Regions from separate parts of the Brevibacterium sp. SMBL_HHYL_HB1 genome, predicted to be linked through region 3. Evidence: riboswitches for the same ligand, from Rfam matches in the RefSeq annotation. Region 3 holds a riboswitch; each other region holds the start of a gene.

Region 1 (4,357 bases), 1.5 Mb from region 3:
GCATGCCAGCCGGCGATGTCGTGGACCCTGCGAGCGAAGCCGTCGAGGGCGTCGAGCCTGGCCGAGCCACCGCGTGCGATGTTGAAGCGCAGAGCCTTCACGCCCGCCTCGTCGAGGCGCAGGATCTGGTCATCGGTGGTCTCAGCGGGCAGCTGGGTGACGCCGACATAGTTGGGACCGAGCTGTCGCAGAGCCTCGATGAGGCAGCCCTGATCGAAGCCCTGGAACGACCCGGAGACGACCGCGCCGCCGACGACCTGGACACCGGTCTGCGGCAGGCTGCGCAGTCGGGCGCGGTAGTCGGCGACGGTGAACGGATCGGGCAGGAAGCCGTGGTTCTCGATCAGCGGGTGGTTCGGGTCGATGATGTGCAGATGCGCGTCGAACGCGCGCTGGAGCTCGCTCATGGACCACAACCTACCCGCCGATCGAGGCCGTGGGGCCACCTCGCTGCGTGGGTGTGGCCGCCTCATTGGGCGGACGGGTTCGTCTCACTGGGAGGGCGGGCCCAGTGTCGGCTCGGGCAGGTAGACCTGTCCACCTGAGGCGAGGAACTCACGACTCTTCTCCTGCATTCCCGCCAGTGCCGCCTGCGCCTCGGCGCTGCCGTAGGTGTCGCGGATGTCCTGGGAGATGCGCATGGAGCAGAACTTCGGCCCGCACATCGAGCAGAAGTGCGCGGTCTTCGCAGGTTCCGCCGGCAGCGTCTGATCGTGGAAGTCCTCGGCAGTCTCCGGGTCGAGGCCGAGCGCGAACTGGTCGCGCCAGCGGAATTCGAAGCGAGCCTTCGACAGGGCATCATCGCGGGCCGTCGCACCGGGATGTCCCTTCGCGACGTCGGCGGCATGCGCGGCGATCTTGTAGGTGATCACCCCGGTCTTGACGTCGTCGAGGTCGGGCAGGCCGAGGTGCTCCTTCGGGGTGACGTAGCAGAGCATGGCCGTGCCGTAGCGGGCGATCTCGGTCGCCCCGATCGCCGAGGTGATGTGGTCGTAGCCGGGTGCGATATCGGTGACCAGCGGACCCAGGGTGTAGAAGGGAGCACCGTGGCACAGCTCCTGCTGACGTTCGACGTTCTCGCGCACGAGGTGGAGCGGAATGTGGCCCGGGCCTTCGACCATGACCTGGACGTCGTGGGCCCAGGCCCTTTCGGTCAGCTCGGCCAGGGTGTCGAGTTCGGCGAACTGGGCGGCGTCATTGGCATCGGCGATGGATCCAGGGCGCAGCCCGTCGCCGAGCGAGAACGCGACATCGTAGCGGGCGAAGATCTCGCAGAGTTCGTCGAAGTGGGTGTAGAGGAAGTTCTCCTCGTGGTGGGCCAAGCACCAGCCGGCCATGATGGATCCTCCGCGGGAGACCATCCCGGTGACCCGGTCGGCCGTCAGCGGCACGTAGCGCAGGAGCACACCGGCATGGACGGTCATGTAGTCCACGCCCTGCTCGCACTGCTCGATGACGGTGTCGCGATAGATCTCCCAGGTCAGCGCGTTCGCATCGCCGTCGATCTTCTCCAGAGCCTGGTAGATCGGGACGGTGCCGATGGGGATCGGGGAGTTGCGGATGATCCACTCGCGGGTGGTGTGGATGTCGTTGCCGGTCGACAGGTCCATGAGGGTGTCGGCACCCCACTTCGCGGCCCAACGCAGCTTCTGCACCTCCTCGGCGATGGAGCTGGTGACCGCGGAGTTGCCGATGTTCGCGTTGATCTTGACCAGGAAGGCCTTGCCGATGATCATCGGCTCCGACTCGGGGTGGTTGATGTTGTTCGGGATGATCGCGCGCCCGGCGGCGAGCTCGGCACGGACGAGTTCGACGTCGCACTGCTCGCGCAGGGCCACGTACCGCATCTCCGGGGTGATGATGCCCTGCCGGGCGTAGTGCATCTGGGTGACCGTGCGCCCGGACTTGGCCCGGCGCGGAACCGGTTTGCGGCCCTGCCACTGCTGGGTGGGTGCGCCCCGGCGGACTGCGGCGCGCCCGTCATCGGCGATGAGGTGCCCGCGCGCTTCGTAGGTCTCCGTGTCGAGGCGGGCGTCGATCCAGGGGAATCGCATGGCCGGCAGTCCCTCCTCGGGGACGCTTCCCGGTCCGACGGTCCGGTAGACGTGGACGGGCTGGTTCGGCTTCGAGTTCGAATCGTCGAGGTCGATGCGGGTGACGGGCACCCGGATGTTGTGCTCGGCGTCTTCGACCCACGCCTGCGAATGCGTCGCGTACTGCTCGGTGGAGAAGGGGTTCGGGGAGTTCGGGGTGGACGAGGGGGTCGGGTCGTTCGGAGTGGTCGAAGGGTTCGGGTTGTTCGGAGTGGCTGAGGATTCCGAGGCCACCTCGGCGGGGGTTTCTGCGGTCGATTTGGAGGCCGAGCGGGCAGGTGTTTCGACGGTCGCCTCGGAGGCCGAGTGGGCAGGGCCTCCGGAGGTGGTGTGGGCTGGTGTTTCAGGGGTGAACGCAGTCATCCGCAGTCCTCACTTCCTACGCCGGTATCAACCGGATCAGGTTCTACGGTCTCGGACGATCCAGTCCGATCTCAGCCCTTCCAGAGGGCTCCCGTGGGGTCGTGCAACTTCTATCACGGGGTCAGCGGGAAGACAAACCAGCTGAGGCATTCGGCCGATGAAGCGAATGCGAAAGGCGGCGTCGAACCCGCGCAATCTGCCCGCCTCGCGTCGCTCGTTCAAGCCGGAGCGCTTCCGACGCGGCTCGTTCAAGCCGTAGCGCAGTTGTCGAATCGTGCACCGTTCGATATTTGCGGCCCGTCTTGACCGACGTTGTTGGTGCGGCGCTACGCCTTGAACGACGCTGTTGGCCTTGAACGAGGCGTTGAGTGAGGCAGCCGCTGCGTCGCCGAGCCTCGAGCGACGTCGTTGTTGCACTCAATGCGCTCTGAATGACGTTGCTGCTGTGGCTTCTGAGCAGCTTGGGAGAACACCTTCGTCCCGCGTCGCTCGTTCAAGGCGGAGCGCGCCCGACGCGGCTCGTTCAAGCCTTAGCGCGCTTCATGTCCCTCGTTCAAGGCGGAGCGCAGTTGTCGAATCGTGCACCGTTCGATATGTGCGGCCCGCCTTGACCGACGTTGTTGGTGCGGCGCTACGCCTTGAACGACGCTGTTGGCCTTGAACGAGGCGTTGAATGAGGGTGCCGCTGCGCCGCCAGGCCTCGAACGACGCCACCCCGGCGCCACCAGACGCCACCCCGGCACCACCAGACGCCACCCGACGCCGCTGCGCTTTGGACGCCGCGGCGCTCAAGCGCCCTGGAGGAACGTCTTCGCGGCGGCTCCGAGGGCGACGACGTCGGAGACCGCGACCATCTCGCGGGCCGAGTGCATCGAATACAGGGCCGGGCCCACATCGACGGTGGTCATGCCCAGTCGTGTAGCCGTCAGCGGGCCGATCGTCGACCCGCAGGGCATCGCGTTGTTCGACACGAAGTCCTGATACTCGACACCGGCGGCCGCACAGGCCCGCGACCACACCGCCGTGCCCACCGCATCGGTGGCGTAGCGCTGCTGGGCGTTGAGCTTGAGCAGGGGACCGCCGCCGAGGCGGGGCCTGACATGCGGGTCATGCCGCTCCGGGTAGTTCGGGTGGGCGGCATGCCCGGCGTCCGAGGACACGCACACCGAGGACGCGAGGGCGGTCAGGTAATCGCTGCGCGTCGAGTTCGGCAGCAGGGAGGCGATGATGCGTTCGGTGACATCGGCGAGGAAGGGCCCGCAGGCACCGGAGCGCGAATTCGACCCGATCTCCTCGTGGTCGAAGGCGGCGAAGAGTGCGATGGCCTCGAGCCCGTCGGCGTCGAGGTTCGTCAGCGCGGTGACGCCGGCGTGGACGGACAGAAGGTTGTCCAGCCGCGGCGAGGCGAAGAACTCCTCGGCCGCCCCGAAGCGGCTGGGCTCCTGGGCCGGGATGGTGTAGACGTCGTGTCCGACGACGGTCTCGGGGTCCACCTCGGCGGAGGCGGCGAGCAGCTCGACGATATCGGCCTCGGCGAGGTCGGCCAGACCGATCACTGGTGCGGTGTGACGCTGCTTGTCCAGGGTCAGACCGTCGTTGACCTGGCGGTCGAGGTGGATCGCCAGCTGCGGGATCCGCGCGATCGGTCCCGTGCGGGCCAGCGCGACGGTGCCGTCGGCGAGGCTGAGGCGACCGGCGAAGGCCAGCTCCCGGTCGAGCCAGGAATTCAGCAGCGGACCGCCGTAGATCTCGACTCCGACCTGGCGCATGCCCTCGGCGGTGTACTCGGCACCGGGTTTGAGCTTGAAGGCGGGGGAGTCCGTGTGGGATCCGAACACCCGGAACCCGGGCACCGCCTCGGCGGGGGTGGTGGGATTGATCCAGGCGATGAGTGCTCCGTC
Region 2 (4,357 bases), 2.0 Mb from region 3:
CCGCCGGTGCCTGCGCCGATGCGGGGGTCGAGAACGCGCCGAGATCGACCCGTCTGGCCCCGATCGCATCGAGGAAGGCACGGTCGTGACTGACGGCGACGACCGCCGAGCCGCGGCCCAGCGCGTCGAGGAACAGCTCGACCAGCCCGGCCCAGGTCAGGGCGTCCTGACCGAAGGTCGGCTCATCGACGATGAGGACCTGCGGTCGGGGAGCGAGCATAGCCGCCACCGACAGGCGACGCTTCTCTCCGCCGGACAGGCTCTGCGGGTGCGCCCCGGCCAGGTCATTCAAACCGAGCACATCGAGCAGCTGCCCGACGCGGTCGTTGACCTCGGCCCTGGACCACCCGGCCAGGTGCGGGCCCAGTCTCAGCTCGGCGGCCACTTCGGCGGTGAGGAACTGATGGGCCGGTTCCTGGAAGACCATGCCGATGCGCGGTGCCAGCAGCGCCGAGGGCCAGGCGAAGGGCCGGACCTGCCTGGTCTTTCCCCGCAGCGCCGGTTCGGCAGTCACCTGACCCGCGAACTCGGGCAGCAGGCCGGCCAGCGTCAGAGCGGTCGTGGACTTGCCGGCTCCATTGGGGCCGACGATCCCCACGGCCTGTCCGGCCCGGACGGTGAGGTCGATGCCGGCGGCCGCCGGTGCCTTCGCACGCGGACGGGACACCGCCAGGCTCTCGGCCCGCAGCAGCACCTCGCCCTCTTCGTCGTCGGTTCCCGAGCCCGGAGCCGCCTCGGCGGTGGGGTGGGCCCGCTCTTCGGCCGGCGCGTTGGGACCGGTCGGCACCCAGATGCCGCAGCCGATGAGCGCGGCCGTCAGTCCCGGGTCTGAGAAGACGCTCTGCGGCGACCCCTCGGCGACCAGACCCTCACGTCCGAGCACGATGACGCGGTCGACGTGGTCGAGCCACAGGCCGACCCGGTGCTCGACGACGACCATGGTCGCCGAGTTAGCCGCCTGGACGGAGAGAACGGCGTCCCTGATCCCGCCGGCCGAGTCCGCGTCGATATTCGCCGTGGGTTCGTCGAGGATGATCACCTGCGGAGACATCGCATGGATCCCGGCCAGGGCCAGGCGCTGCTTCTGTCCTCCGGACAGGGCCGCCGTCGGATGGTCGAGCCGCAGATCGAGACCGAGCGCGGCCAGCGATTCGCGGATCTGGGAGTCGATGGTCTCGGCGGGCAGGCCGAGGTTCTCCATTCCGAAGGCGACGTCGTCGCCGACCCGGGAGAAGATCACCTGCGATTCGGGGTCCTGCAGGACCAATCCGGTCTCACCTCGGTGCGGGTCCGGGCCGGTGTCGCCGACGAGCAGCTCACCGTTTGGGGTGCCGGACTCCTCGGGCAGGACACCGGCCAGCGCGTGCAGCAGCGTGGATTTGCCCGCTCCGGATGGGCCGAGCAGGAGGACCTTCTGCCCGGCGGGGATGTCGAGATCGAGCGGACCGACGGCCGGCTCATCGCGGTCGGCGTGGGTCCATGAATACCCGCGCGCCGTGATCGGCAGGCCCATCAGCGCAGACGACCGGAGGCGAACGAACTCAGCGCCCCGGTCCTCGCGATCGCACGGTAGGCGTACCAGGCCCCGATGCCGGAGAGGACGAGACCGGACACGATCGCACACACCGCGTAGATCGCCTGGTAGCCGAACTGCCATTCGGCGTTGTACATGATGTTCTCGCTCACGGCCATGAAGGCTGCGGCCAGCATGCCCGAGGCCGCAGTGATCCAGAGCGTGAACCGCTTGTACCCGAAGGCTGCGAAGACGAGTTCGGCACCGAGGCCCTGGAGCAGCCCGGACAGCAGCACGGTGGCGCCGAAGTGGGAACCGAGGACCGCCTCGACGACAGCAGCGATGAGTTCGCACAGGAGCGCGGCACCGGGTTTGCGGATGATCGCACCGGCCAGGGGCCCGGCGAGGACCCACAGGCCCGCGATGAGGCCGATCGAGGGTGGGAAGGCCTGGAACGCGAGTTCGAGGACCTTCCAGCTCAGCGCCAGCACCCAGAACACGAGCCCGACGGCGATGCCGAGCACGGCGGTGGTGACGTAGTCGACGACGCGCCACTTCTTCGTCTTCGGCGCCAGGGTGTGGGCCGGCGCGGTCGACGGCGTGGAATTCGGCGTGGTGGTTTTCGGCATTGTGCCTCCTCGGATCAAGGAGGGGTAGAAGAGTCTCGACTTCCTTCGGCGGTACTGACCGCATCAGGTTCGAGGGTCTGCAGCTTCACCTGCACTCTCAGCGCCCCTGACGGCGCTCCCCTGTCGTAGCCACCACTGTACCCCAGGCGACGGGGATTGCCAGGCGGCGGCAGGTGATGGCAGGGCGGCGGCACGATCGGTCGATTCCGTTGTCAGAAATTCACCTGTCGTTTCGTCGTGGGTCGTCTCTCGACAGGCGAGCTTTAATTACCCAGCAGTAGGAATGGTCGGGTGAAAACTCAACATCTCAACAGATCATTCAGCTTCGCATCGGTTCTGGCGCTGGTGACCGGGCTGGTCGCCGCGCCCATTCCCGCCCAGGCCGACGTGACGGAGGAGTCCGCGATCAGCGATCCCGTCCTTCAGGTCGGCGGCGATGAGACCTCTCGCAACCTGTCGTGGATGAGTGAGAGCTCCGGCGGGGGAGAGATTCGGTGGGCGAAGGCCTCAGAGGTCGACGATGGGCAGCTGCCCGCCGATGCGCAGAGTGCAGAGACCACCGACTCCGGGCTCGCCATCGATCTCAGACGCCACTACAACCATGCGGCCATGACCGGGTTGGAACCCGACACCGAGTACGCCTATCGAGTCGGCAGCGAAGAGGACGGCTATACGTCGGTTGAGAACTTCGTCACCGGCCCCAGCGGCGGCGACAGCGAATTCCTCGTCTTCGGCGATCCTCAGATCGGCTCCGGCGGAGGGCGTCCGGACGACGCCGCCGGCTGGGAGCGAACCCTGAACTCGGCATTGGCCACAGCACAGGATCCGCGCTTCTTCTATTCCATGGGCGATCAGGTCAACATCGCGAACAGCCAGAGCCAGTACGAGCAGTACCTCGCTCCCGATGCGACCAGGACGGTCCCCCAAGCGACGACCATCGGCAACCACGATGTGGCTTCGAAGTCCTATGAGCAGCACTTCAACCGCCCGAACGTCAGCCGGGACCACGGCGGAGGAGGTGCGATCACCTCAGGAGGAGACTACTGGTTCATCGACTCAGGCGTCCTGTTCATCAACATCAACTCGAACGAACTCGATACCGACGAGCATGCTGAGTTCATCGATGAGGTCGTCGCCGAGCACGGTGACGAGGCACGGTGGAAGGTCCTCGGATTCCATCACTCGATCTATTCGACCGCAACCCACAACGATGACGCCGATGTGAGGAGGCTGCGGAAGGCCATTCCTCCGGTGGCCGCCCGAAACGACATCGATCTCGTCGTCTCCGGCCACGATCACATCTACAATCGAACGTTCCTCATGGACGCCGAGGGCGAGCCGGTCGACGGGTCCGACGCCGGAATCGCTCAGGAGAAGGAGCCGGGGCAGACGATGTATCTCACACTGACCTCATCCTCGGGTTCGAAGTTCTACGATCATGTTCCGGGTCTCGAATGGGAGGCAAAGAGCGTCCACAACGACGTTCCGGCCTTCACGCGAGTGCGCGTCACCGACGGATCTCTGCGGGCGACGACCTACGAAGTGCCGACCGGGACCGACGGTCAGGTCACGGCCCAAGCCGCGTCCGAGGAGATCGACGACGTCGAGATCAGCCGCGCCTCGGACGAAGCTCCGGAACCGGACGACGACGCCGATGCCGACGGTGCTGGTGCTGGGGCTGATACTGACGGTGCTGGTGCTGGGGCTGACGCTGACGGTGCCGGTGGTGGGGCCGATGCCGCCGGCGGCGAATCCGATTCGGGCGGAGCCGGACCGAACCGGGACGGAACCGAGACAAGCGCCGATGAGGCTGACACCGCCGCGGACGCCGACGGATCCACGCCAGCGGCTGTGGACGCCGAGGCCGAGGGCGGCGAGCCGGGGGCAGGCTCGGAGTCAGACGCAGCTTCCGCCTCGAAGGACGGCGACGACCTGCCGCGCACGGGAACTGAGCTCGCACTTCCGATCGGTCTCGGCGCGGGAACGATCCTCCTCGGTGCTCTGCTGCTGGCTGCGAGCCGGCGGCGTCGGAGCGCACTGCACTGAGATCCTCCACGGCAGGCGAAAGCGCAGTCACGGTCTCGCTGCCGGAGCGGTCACCGTCGTCACGGACGACTGCGAGGGCGGTGACCGCCTCGACCTCATCGCCGGGTCGGGCAAGGCACCTGCTCAGCCGGGCGCCTTGCTGATCAGCTCGGAACCACCATCACCGGAC
Region 3 (4,357 bases):
GCGGCCACCTCGGCGGTGATCGCCGCGGACAGGGTGCATCCGGTCCCGTGCGTGTTCGGCGTGTCCACCCGCGGGTGGGTGAATTCGCTCATCTGTCCGTCACGGGTGGCGAGGATGTCGGTGACGTCTCCATGGGTGCCGTGCCCGCCCTTGAGCAGAACGGCGCCAGGACCCCGGTCGAGCAGGCGGCGGGCCTGGTCGCGCATCTGCTCCGGCGTCTGCGCTTCCGGTTCGTCGTCACCGAGCAGCAGAGCCGCCTCGGGCAGGTTCGGGGTGATGAGGTCGGCGGCCGGCAGCAGGTGGGTGCGGACCGCGTCGACGGCATCGGCTTCGAGGAGGCGGTGGCCGGAGGTCGCGATCATCACCGGGTCGACGGTGAAGAAGCCGAGCCTGCCGGTCGCGGCACGGGCGGCGACGAGTTCGACGAGTCGGCGCGTGCCGAGCATCCCGGACTTCGAGGCGTCGACGGGCATGTCATCGAGCACGGAGTCGAACTGGTCGGCCACGAAATCGACGTCGATCGGGTAGACCCGCGACACTCCGTGCGTGTTCTGCGCCACGAGGGCCGTGATGACGGTCGTGCCGAGGGTTCCTCGGGCGGTGAAGGTCTTGAGGTCGGCGTGGATTCCGGCTCCGCCGCTGGGGTCGGTGCCGGCGATGGACAGGGTGATGGGCGGGCGTGTGCTCACTCCTGACCTCCGGTGAAGGCGGCGAGCAGCTGCCGGGCCGCGGCCTTCGGATCCTCGGCCGCACAGATCGCCGAGACCACGCAGATGCCGAGCAGCCCGCGCCCGCGCAGCTCGGGCGCCCGGTCGATGCTGATCCCGCCGATCGCGACGGCCGGGATTCCCGCTTCGGCGGCGAGTTTGCCGAGGCGGTCGGGGCCGATGCCGTCGGGGGCGTCGGCCTTCGTCTTGGTGTCGAAGACGGGTCCGATGCCGATCAGATCGACGACGCCGGTGTTGCGGGCGGCGGCGAATTCGGCACTGTCGGCCGCGGACAGGCCGATGAGCGGTTCGGGGCCGAGTGCGGCGCGGACGTCACCGACCGAGGTGTCCGATTGGCCGACGTGGATGTGCACACTCTCGCCTTCGTCGATGAGGCGGCGGGCCACCTCGACGCGGTCGTTGAGGACGAGGGGAACGTGGCGGTCGGTGCCGGCCGTGGCGGTGTCGATGGCGGCGATGACCTGACGGGTCAGTGAGTAGAAGGCGGCGTCGTCGATGTCCTTGTCGCGGACCTGGACGATGCCCACTCCCCCGGCAACGGCTTCGGCCACGGTCTCGGCGACGCTGCGGCCGGCCGCTTCGCATTGGGCGGAGTCGGTGACGAGGTAGAGGCGGGTGTCGATGCCGGCGAAGCGGGAGCCGGCGGTCATGCCTGCACGCCTTCGTCCGCGGTCAGCGTTCGGTGGCTGACCCGGGCCTGGGCCAGCTGGTCACCGGTGACGGCGTGGAGTGCGTCGAGGAAGCTGACCGAATAGCTGCCCGGTCCCTGCGCCCCGGCGGCGGCGAGTTCTCCGGCGACGGCGAAATGCGCGTGGGCGGCGACGACGGCTTCGAACCGCGCCGAGGCGGTCGCGCCCGGATCTGCCGACGCCGCGGCCGCGGGCACCGACACATCGGAGTCGGGTCCGGCAGTGCCCTTGCCCGCGCCGGCCAGGTAGGCGACGGTGACGGCGCCGAGGGAGCAGCCGGTGCCGATGACCAGCGGCATGAATTCGTGCCCGCCGTCGATATGGGCCACATGGTCGGTCCCGTCGATGTGGGCGACGACGGCATCTCTGGGCCCGGAGACCGCGACGATCGCACCGGTCGTGCGCGCCAGCTGGACGGCTGCGGGCAGAACGGCGTCCACCTCATCGGTGGAGTCGACTCCCCGTCCGCCGAGGCCGACTCCGGCCAGAGCCGCGATCTCCGAGGCGTTGCCGCGGATCGCGGTCGGTCGGTCGGCGGCGGCGCGGCGGATGCGGGAGGTGCGGAAGTCGACCGCGCCGACGCTGACCGGGTCGAGGACCCAGGGCTTGCCGGCGGCAGCGGCGACGTCGATGGCGGCATCGGCGGCGAGCAGCTGGTGGTTCGAGGCGGTGCCGAAGTTGATGAGCACGCCGTTGGCGATGCCGGCGAACTGCCCGGCGTCGGCCTCATGGTCGAGCATCGCCGGGGAGGCACCGACGGCCAGGAGCACGTTCGCGCTGAATTGCTGCACGACGGTGTTCGTGATGCATTGGATGATTGGATGTCCCGCACGCAGTCGTGCGTTGGCAGAACGCAGGTCGAAGTCAACCATGACGATCCCTTCGCTAGTATGGCCCAGATCAGGTTCGATGGGTGTTCTCTCAGCCTCTGCGCTCCCCGTTGCCGCGGATCGTCATGAGGCACCCCATGTCATTGGCTTCGACTGTATCAGCCCCACAGGTACGGGGCGAGTCCGCACGTGGCGGCCTGTCCGCTACCCCCGGCCGACGTACCTGTGGCCGCGGCGGCTGAGCGCATCGACGACGACGGCGGTGAGCAGAACGAGCGCGGTGATGATCTGCTGCGCGTCGGAGTTGAAGCCGATGAGATAGAGACCGTTGTTGATCGCGCCGACGACGAGTGCGCCGAGGACCGCGGCCCAGGCCGAACCGCGCCCGCCGAACAGGGAGGTTCCGCCGATGACGGCCGCCGCGATCGCGTTGAGCAGATCCTGGGTGCTGACCAGGGTCGATCCCGCATTCGTCGTCACACCGGTCTTGATGAACCCGAACAGGGCGGCGAGCACCCCGGCGGTCATGAACACGCTGATGCGCACCCAGGTGACGCGGATGCCGGCCCGCCTGGCGGCCTCGACCTTGCCGCCGACGGCGTAGATCGAGCGGCCGTAGCGGGTCTTGCGCAGCACCAGGTCGATGACGATCGCGATGACCATCATGAGGAAGAAGGGCATCGCCAGGCCGAAGTCCTGGTTGACGAGGATGAGGAATCCGAAGACGATCGCGGCCAGCAGCACGATGCGCACGATGGCCGAGGTCCAGCTCGGTGCGCTCAGTCCCTCACGGTGCCGGCGCAGCTTCGAGTAGATGATGCCCGCCCCGAAGCCGGTGATCGCGATCGCTCCGAAGACATACGCCCAGATGGCTGGGAAGTAGTAGCTGGCGAAGTCGAAGGCGAAGGTTTCCGACATCGACAGGTTCTTCTGCGTGCCCAGAGTCGTCAATGTCAGGCCGGTGAACGCGAGCAGTCCGGCCAGGGTCACGACGAACGCCGGGATGCCGACGACGGCGAAGAACCATCCCTGCACGGCTCCGACGACGAGGCCGAGCAGCAGCATGATGACCAGCGCGATCAGCGGCGGCACGCCCTGCCTGACCACGAGCACCCCGAGCAGCGAGGCCGCCAGCCCGCCCAGCTGCGCCAGGGACAGATCGATCTCGCCCAGGAGCAGGATGAGGTTGATGCCCAGAGCGAGGATCGCGAGGAACGCGACCTGGGTGGAGAGGTTGACGAGATTGGCCGGGGAGATGAAATTGCTGTCGGCGGTTTGGAACACGATGACGATGACGACGAGCGCGAGGATGACCGGGAACGACCCGAGCTGGCCCTCCTTGACCCGGCGGACGAACGTGCCGATCAGTCCCTCGCTGGAGATCCGCTCATCGGTGATGAAGGAGTTGCGGGTCATCGGCGCTCACCCCTGCGTGCGGCCCTCTGGGTCACGACATTGTCACTGGCACCGGTGATGGCGGCGACGAGCACATCGGTGCGTTCGTCGCCGGGGAAGTCGCCGGCGTCCTTGCCCAGCCGCAGCACGTGGACGCGATCGGCGACGGCCTGCACATCGGCCATATTGTGGCTGACGAGCAGCACTCCCAGATCCCGCTCCTTGAGCCTTTCGATGAGGTTGAGCACCTCGGCCGTCTGCGCCACTCCGAGTGCGGCGGTCGGCTCATCGAGCATGACCAGAGACGGTTCGCCCAGCAGCGACCGGGCGATCGCGACGGTCTGGCGCTGACCGCCGGACAGGGCCGCGATCGGCACTCGCACGCTCGGGATCTTCGCCGACAGGCTGCGCAGCAGCTCCCAGGACTTCGCCTCCATGGCCACCTCATCGAGCACCGGTCCGCGGGTCTTCTCATGCCCGAGGAACAGGTTGGCCACGACGTCGAGGTTCTCGCACAGGGCCAGGTCCTGGAACACGGTGGCCACTCCGGCCTTCTGCGCGTCCTTGGGCGAGGAGAACCTCTGTCGCGCGCCGTTGATGACCAGATCGCCCTCATCGGCGGCGTGGACTCCGGCGATGACCTTGATCAGGGTCGACTTGCCGGCGCCGTTGTCGCCGACGAGGCCGACGACTTCGCCGCGGCCGACGGTGAGAT
Region 4 (4,357 bases), 1.4 Mb from region 3:
CTCGGCCCAGGAGATGTGCGCGCGTCGAGGCGGGTCCATGCTCATCGTCGGACGCTTCGTTCCCGGCGGACGCACCGCCACAACCATCGGCTCGGGCATGCTGGGGTTCCGGATCCGCGACTTCCTCCTCTTCGATGGAATCGGCAGCCTCGCCTGGGCCGTGTACTCCACCGGGATCGGCCTCCTGGGCGGAAAGCTCTTCGAGGGCCAGCCGGTGCTGGGTGTGCTCACGGGAATCGGCGTCGCCCTGGCCGTGAGCGCCGTCATCGAGATCCTGCGTCGGATCATCGCCGCCCGCTCATCCGGACCAGCGGACACGCTGGACGAGGCGGATTCGACACACACCCCCGCCGACGTGACACGATGAAGTGGATGTCTCAAACACATGTGTGGTATGTCAGCTACGGTTCGAACATGGCGCGCGATCGACTCGCCTGCTACCTTCAGGGCGGCCGACCACCAGGGGCTCATGTCAGTTATCCGGGTGCCAGGAACCCCGCGGCGCCTCGCGCCGAGGCCTGCGTCGAACTGCCCGGAACGATCTACTTCGCCGGAGCATCGAAGGTGTGGGGCGGCGGGATGGCCTTCTACGACCATCACGCTGCCGGACCCACTCCGGCCAAGGCCTATCTCATCACCGCCGAACAGTTCGCCGATGTCGCGGCCCAGGAGATGAACCGCCCGCCCGAGGCGGACAGTCCGCTGGAGGACCTCGTGTTCGATCTGCCCGTCGGCGCCTCGCACTCGGTGGGACCGGGAGGCTATGAGACGCTCCTCGTCCTCGATGACATCGACGGCGTGCCCATGGTCACATTCACCGCACCCCACGGTTCGGCCGACATCGAGCACACCCAGCCGACGGAACCGTATCTGGCGATGCTGCGCACCGGCAGTGCCGAGGTCAGGGACGCCGCTGGGCTTCCCCGGTCCGCAGCTGCACGAGTGTGAGGTCGAGCAGCGGAGTGCTCACCCCCAGAACGGCGGCCTTGAGCGCCAGATCGCCGAGGATGTGCTCGGTTTCGCTCGGCAGCCCGGCCGTGACGTCCCGGTAGAGCGACGAGGTGAATGCTGAGCCGGCCTCGGTGAGCATCGACACGGTCATCGCATGAGACCGCTCGGACACCGGATGGTCGGCCGCGGTCGCCACTGCCTCGAGCTCGGCGATGATCCGCAGCACATGGTCGCGTCCCCCGGCGTCCATGATCGCGCCCACCGGGCCTCTGAACAGGCAGGTGACCACTCCGGCGGCGGCGATGAAGATCCACTTCTCCCACAGGCCGCCGACGACGTCGTCGATGACCTGCAAGCGGAATCCGGGCACATCGAGGGCCGTGGCGACGGCGTCCGGAACCTCGTCATCGCCGAGTCCGCCGATGGTCATCACGGCCAGGTCGGTCAGCTGGTGCACCGCGCCGTCCTCGACGGTGCCGACGATCTTGACGAATCCGCCGAGAGTCTGACCGGGATAGTCGGCCTGCAGCCGGTCGATCTGGGCCATGCCGTTGAGGAAGGGAATGATCCGCGTATCGGGGCCGACCGCGGGGCGGATGTCGGCGAGCACTGAGTCGAGACCGCCCGCCTTGACGGCGATGATGACGATGTCGAAGGTCCGCGGGCTCGTCACGAGTTCGTCCGCGGTGACCACATCGACGAAGTTCGTCCGGTCCGCGTCCGGGGCCACGAAGCGCAGCCCGCCGGTCCGGACCGCCTCCGCCCGGGCCTGCCGCAGCAGGAACGTCACCCTCCGGCCGGCCTCGACGAGGTAGGAGCCGAAGGCCCCGCCGGTGGCCCCGGCACCGGCGATGAGGATCGTCGGTTCGCTGTCTGCGCTGCCTGTCATCCCAGTTCCTCCTTCAGGTCCCGTGCGGCCGCGGCGGGATCGTCTGCCGAGGTTATCGCACGCACTACCACGGCGCGTTTCGCGCCCGCTTCCCGGATCTCGTCGAGGCGGGGGCCGGCCGCGATCCCGCCGATGGCGAACCAGGGTTTGCCCGCCTCGGCGGCCACTTCGGTCAGCAGCTGGGTGCCCACGGCCCGCCGGCCGGGTTTCGTCGGAGTCTGCCACACCGGGCCGACGCAGAAGTAGTCGATCTCGCCGTCGGCTTCGGCGGCGAGCGCCTGGTCCCGCGAATGGGTGGAGCGGCCGAGGATCACATCGTCTCCGAGCACGGCCCGGGCCTGAGCGCTGGTGAGGTCCCCCTGGCCGACGTGGAAGACGTCGGCGCCGGTCAGGAGGGCGACATCGGCCCGGTCGTTGACGGAGAACAGCTTCCCGTGCCGCTGGGCTGCATCCTTGAGCACCTCGAGGGCCGCGATCTCGGCACGGGCCTCGAGGGTCTTGTCGCGCAGTTGGATGATGTCGACGCCGCCGGCGTAGGCGGCGTCGAGGAACTCGGCAAGATCGCCCTGAGCGCTCCTGGCATCGGTGCACAGGTAGAGGCTCGCCCGGGCCAGCCGGGCCTGCCGCGAAGCTCGCAGCGATTCGGACACATCGGTGTGCGGTGGAATATCCGTGGTCATGGTCATAGAGTAGAGGAAGTTCGCGGGAGCCTCCGAACGAGGCTGAGAGGGCATAAGAGCCGACCGCCAGACCTGATGCGGATCATGCCGCCGGAGGGAGAATCCATGCACGTCATCGTCGTCGGGGCCGGAATCATCGGCCTGACGACGGCCTGGTACCTGCGCCGCCTCGTTGCCGGTGTCACCGTCATCGATCCCGCCCCCGCCAGGGGTGCCTCCCATGCGGCGGCGGGCATGCTCGCCCCCGCCGCCGAGGTCGTCTGGGGCCAGACGTCGCTGTACCCCCTGCTGCGGACCGCGGCCGAGATGCACCCGGAATTCGCCGCCGAGGTGGCCGGTGCCGCCGATGCCGAACTCGGACTCACGGACACCGGGACCTTGGTGTGTGCCGGTGACCGTGCCGATCTGCAGGCGCTGCGCGAGCTGCGGGATGCTCAGACGGGTGCCGGGTTCTCCACCGAACTCATCACCGGAACCCGGGCCCGAGAGCTGGAACCGTCCCTGTCACCGTCGGTCGCCGGTGCCGTGCGCATCCCCGAGGACCAGTCCATCGACCCCCGGAGGGTGACCTCGGCCCTGCTGTCGGTCTTCGCCTCCGAACTGATCAGTCAGCACGTGAGTGGGCTGGTGCGCGAGGGCGGTGCCACCGTCGGTGTGGAGCTGGCGGACGGTCGGCGGATGAGCGCCGATCAGGTCGTCCTGGCCGCCGGAAGCGCTGCGAACACCATCGCCGGGGCACCGCAGCTGCCGGTGCGTGAAGTGTGGGGAGACGTCCTGCGTCTGCGTGCTCCTGCCGAGCGCACTCCCCTGCTGCGCGGCACCGTCAGGGGTCTGGTCAACGGCCGTTCCGTCTACGTCGTGGCCCGACCCGATGGTCAGCTCGTGCTCGGGGCCAGTTCCCGTGAGGACGGTCGATCGGGCACCGATGCCGGGGCGGTTCACCGGCTGCTCAGCGATGGTCAGCGACTCGTTCCCGGCATCCTCGACTGTGAGATCACCGAGATCACCACCCGGGCCCGCCCCGGCTCTCCCGATGATCTGCCCCTGGTCGGTCGGATCGATGACGGCTGCGTCGTCAGCACCGGCTATTTCCGGCACGGCATCCTGCTGGCCCCGCTCGGCGGACGTGTGGGTGCCGAAATCGCGATCGGCCGCCGCCCCGACTGGCTGCCCCCGGGCGCGCTCGACTCCGTCTCGCCTCAGCGCTTCGAGACTCCCGCCGACCTTCCTGTTCTGTCGACCACCTGATTCCACCACGACCATGATGAGGAGCACTCCATGACCGAAACCGCACATGCACCCACCATCGTCCTCAACGGAAAGACCCATGAGCTCGGCGGGGCCACCTCGGCGCTCGACCTCGTCGCCGAGGTCACCGGACGTCAGCTGCGCGAGGACGGCGCCCCGGCCGACGGCGGCCGTCTGGGCATCGCCGTCGCCGTCGACGGCGAAGTCATCCGCCGGAGCCACTGGTCCGAATTCGCCCTGGCCGACGGTCACACCGTCGACATCGTCACCGCCGTGCAGGGAGGCTGAGATGACCTGGACGATCGACGGTGCGGACCTGGACTCCCGGCTGGTCATGGGCACCGGAGGGGCGAGCTCGCTGAGCATCCTCGAGACGGCCCTGCGGACCTCGGGCACCGAACTGACGACCGTGGCGATGCGACGCTTCGACTCCGAATCACGCGATTCCGTGTTCGCCATGCTGGAGCGCCTGGGCATCCGCGTGCTGCCGAACACCGCCGGATGCTATACGGCCCGTGATGCCGTGCTCACCGCCCGGCTGGCTCGGGAAGCACTCGAAACGAACTGGGTGAAGCTCGAGGTCATCGCC

Evidence for each region. A riboswitch is a leader RNA that binds a small molecule or an ion and turns the genes downstream of it on or off. The one in region 3 is predicted to bind thiamine pyrophosphate.
Region 1: linked by a shared signal. The riboswitch ahead of thiC (phosphomethylpyrimidine synthase ThiC) and the one ahead of IG171_RS02270 (hydroxyethylthiazole kinase) in region 3 are both predicted to bind thiamine pyrophosphate.
Region 2: linked by a shared signal. The riboswitch ahead of IG171_RS11690 (ECF transporter S component) and the one ahead of IG171_RS02270 (hydroxyethylthiazole kinase) in region 3 are both predicted to bind thiamine pyrophosphate.
Region 4: linked by a shared signal. The riboswitch ahead of thiO (glycine oxidase ThiO) and the one ahead of IG171_RS02270 (hydroxyethylthiazole kinase) in region 3 are both predicted to bind thiamine pyrophosphate.

The regions. Positions count from the first base shown of each region.
Region 1 covers NZ_CP062936.1:3,116,956-3,121,312, reverse strand. The annotation lists gene IG171_RS14410 (amidohydrolase family protein) at 1-407, opposite strand, end outside; gene thiC (phosphomethylpyrimidine synthase ThiC) at 492-2,456, opposite strand; TPP riboswitch at 2,452-2,560, opposite strand; gene IG171_RS14400 (M18 family aminopeptidase) at 3,245-4,357, opposite strand, start outside.
Region 2 covers NZ_CP062936.1:2,513,262-2,517,618, reverse strand. The annotation lists gene IG171_RS11695 (ABC transporter ATP-binding protein) at 1-1,513, opposite strand, end outside; gene IG171_RS11690 (ECF transporter S component) at 1,513-2,142, opposite strand; TPP riboswitch at 2,166-2,274, opposite strand; gene IG171_RS11685 (FN3 domain-containing metallophosphoesterase family protein) at 2,434-4,188, shown strand; gene IG171_RS11680 (universal stress protein) at 4,332-4,357, opposite strand, start outside.
Region 3 covers NZ_CP062936.1:480,868-485,224, reverse strand. The annotation lists gene thiD (bifunctional hydroxymethylpyrimidine kinase/phosphomethylpyrimidine kinase) at 1-689, opposite strand, end outside; gene thiE (thiamine phosphate synthase) at 686-1,378, opposite strand; gene IG171_RS02270 (hydroxyethylthiazole kinase) at 1,375-2,289, opposite strand; TPP riboswitch at 2,277-2,395, opposite strand; gene IG171_RS02265 (ABC transporter permease) at 2,452-3,663, opposite strand; gene IG171_RS02260 (ATP-binding cassette domain-containing protein) at 3,660-4,357, opposite strand, start outside.
Region 4 covers NZ_CP062936.1:1,896,923-1,901,279, forward strand. The annotation lists gene IG171_RS08795 (DedA family protein) at 1-367, shown strand, start outside; gene IG171_RS08800 (histone deacetylase) at 373-948, shown strand; gene IG171_RS08805 (2-dehydropantoate 2-reductase) at 902-1,840, opposite strand; gene thiE (thiamine phosphate synthase) at 1,837-2,520, opposite strand; TPP riboswitch at 2,533-2,636, shown strand; gene thiO (glycine oxidase ThiO) at 2,626-3,768, shown strand; gene thiS (sulfur carrier protein ThiS) at 3,799-4,056, shown strand; gene IG171_RS08825 (thiazole synthase) at 4,058-4,357, shown strand, end outside.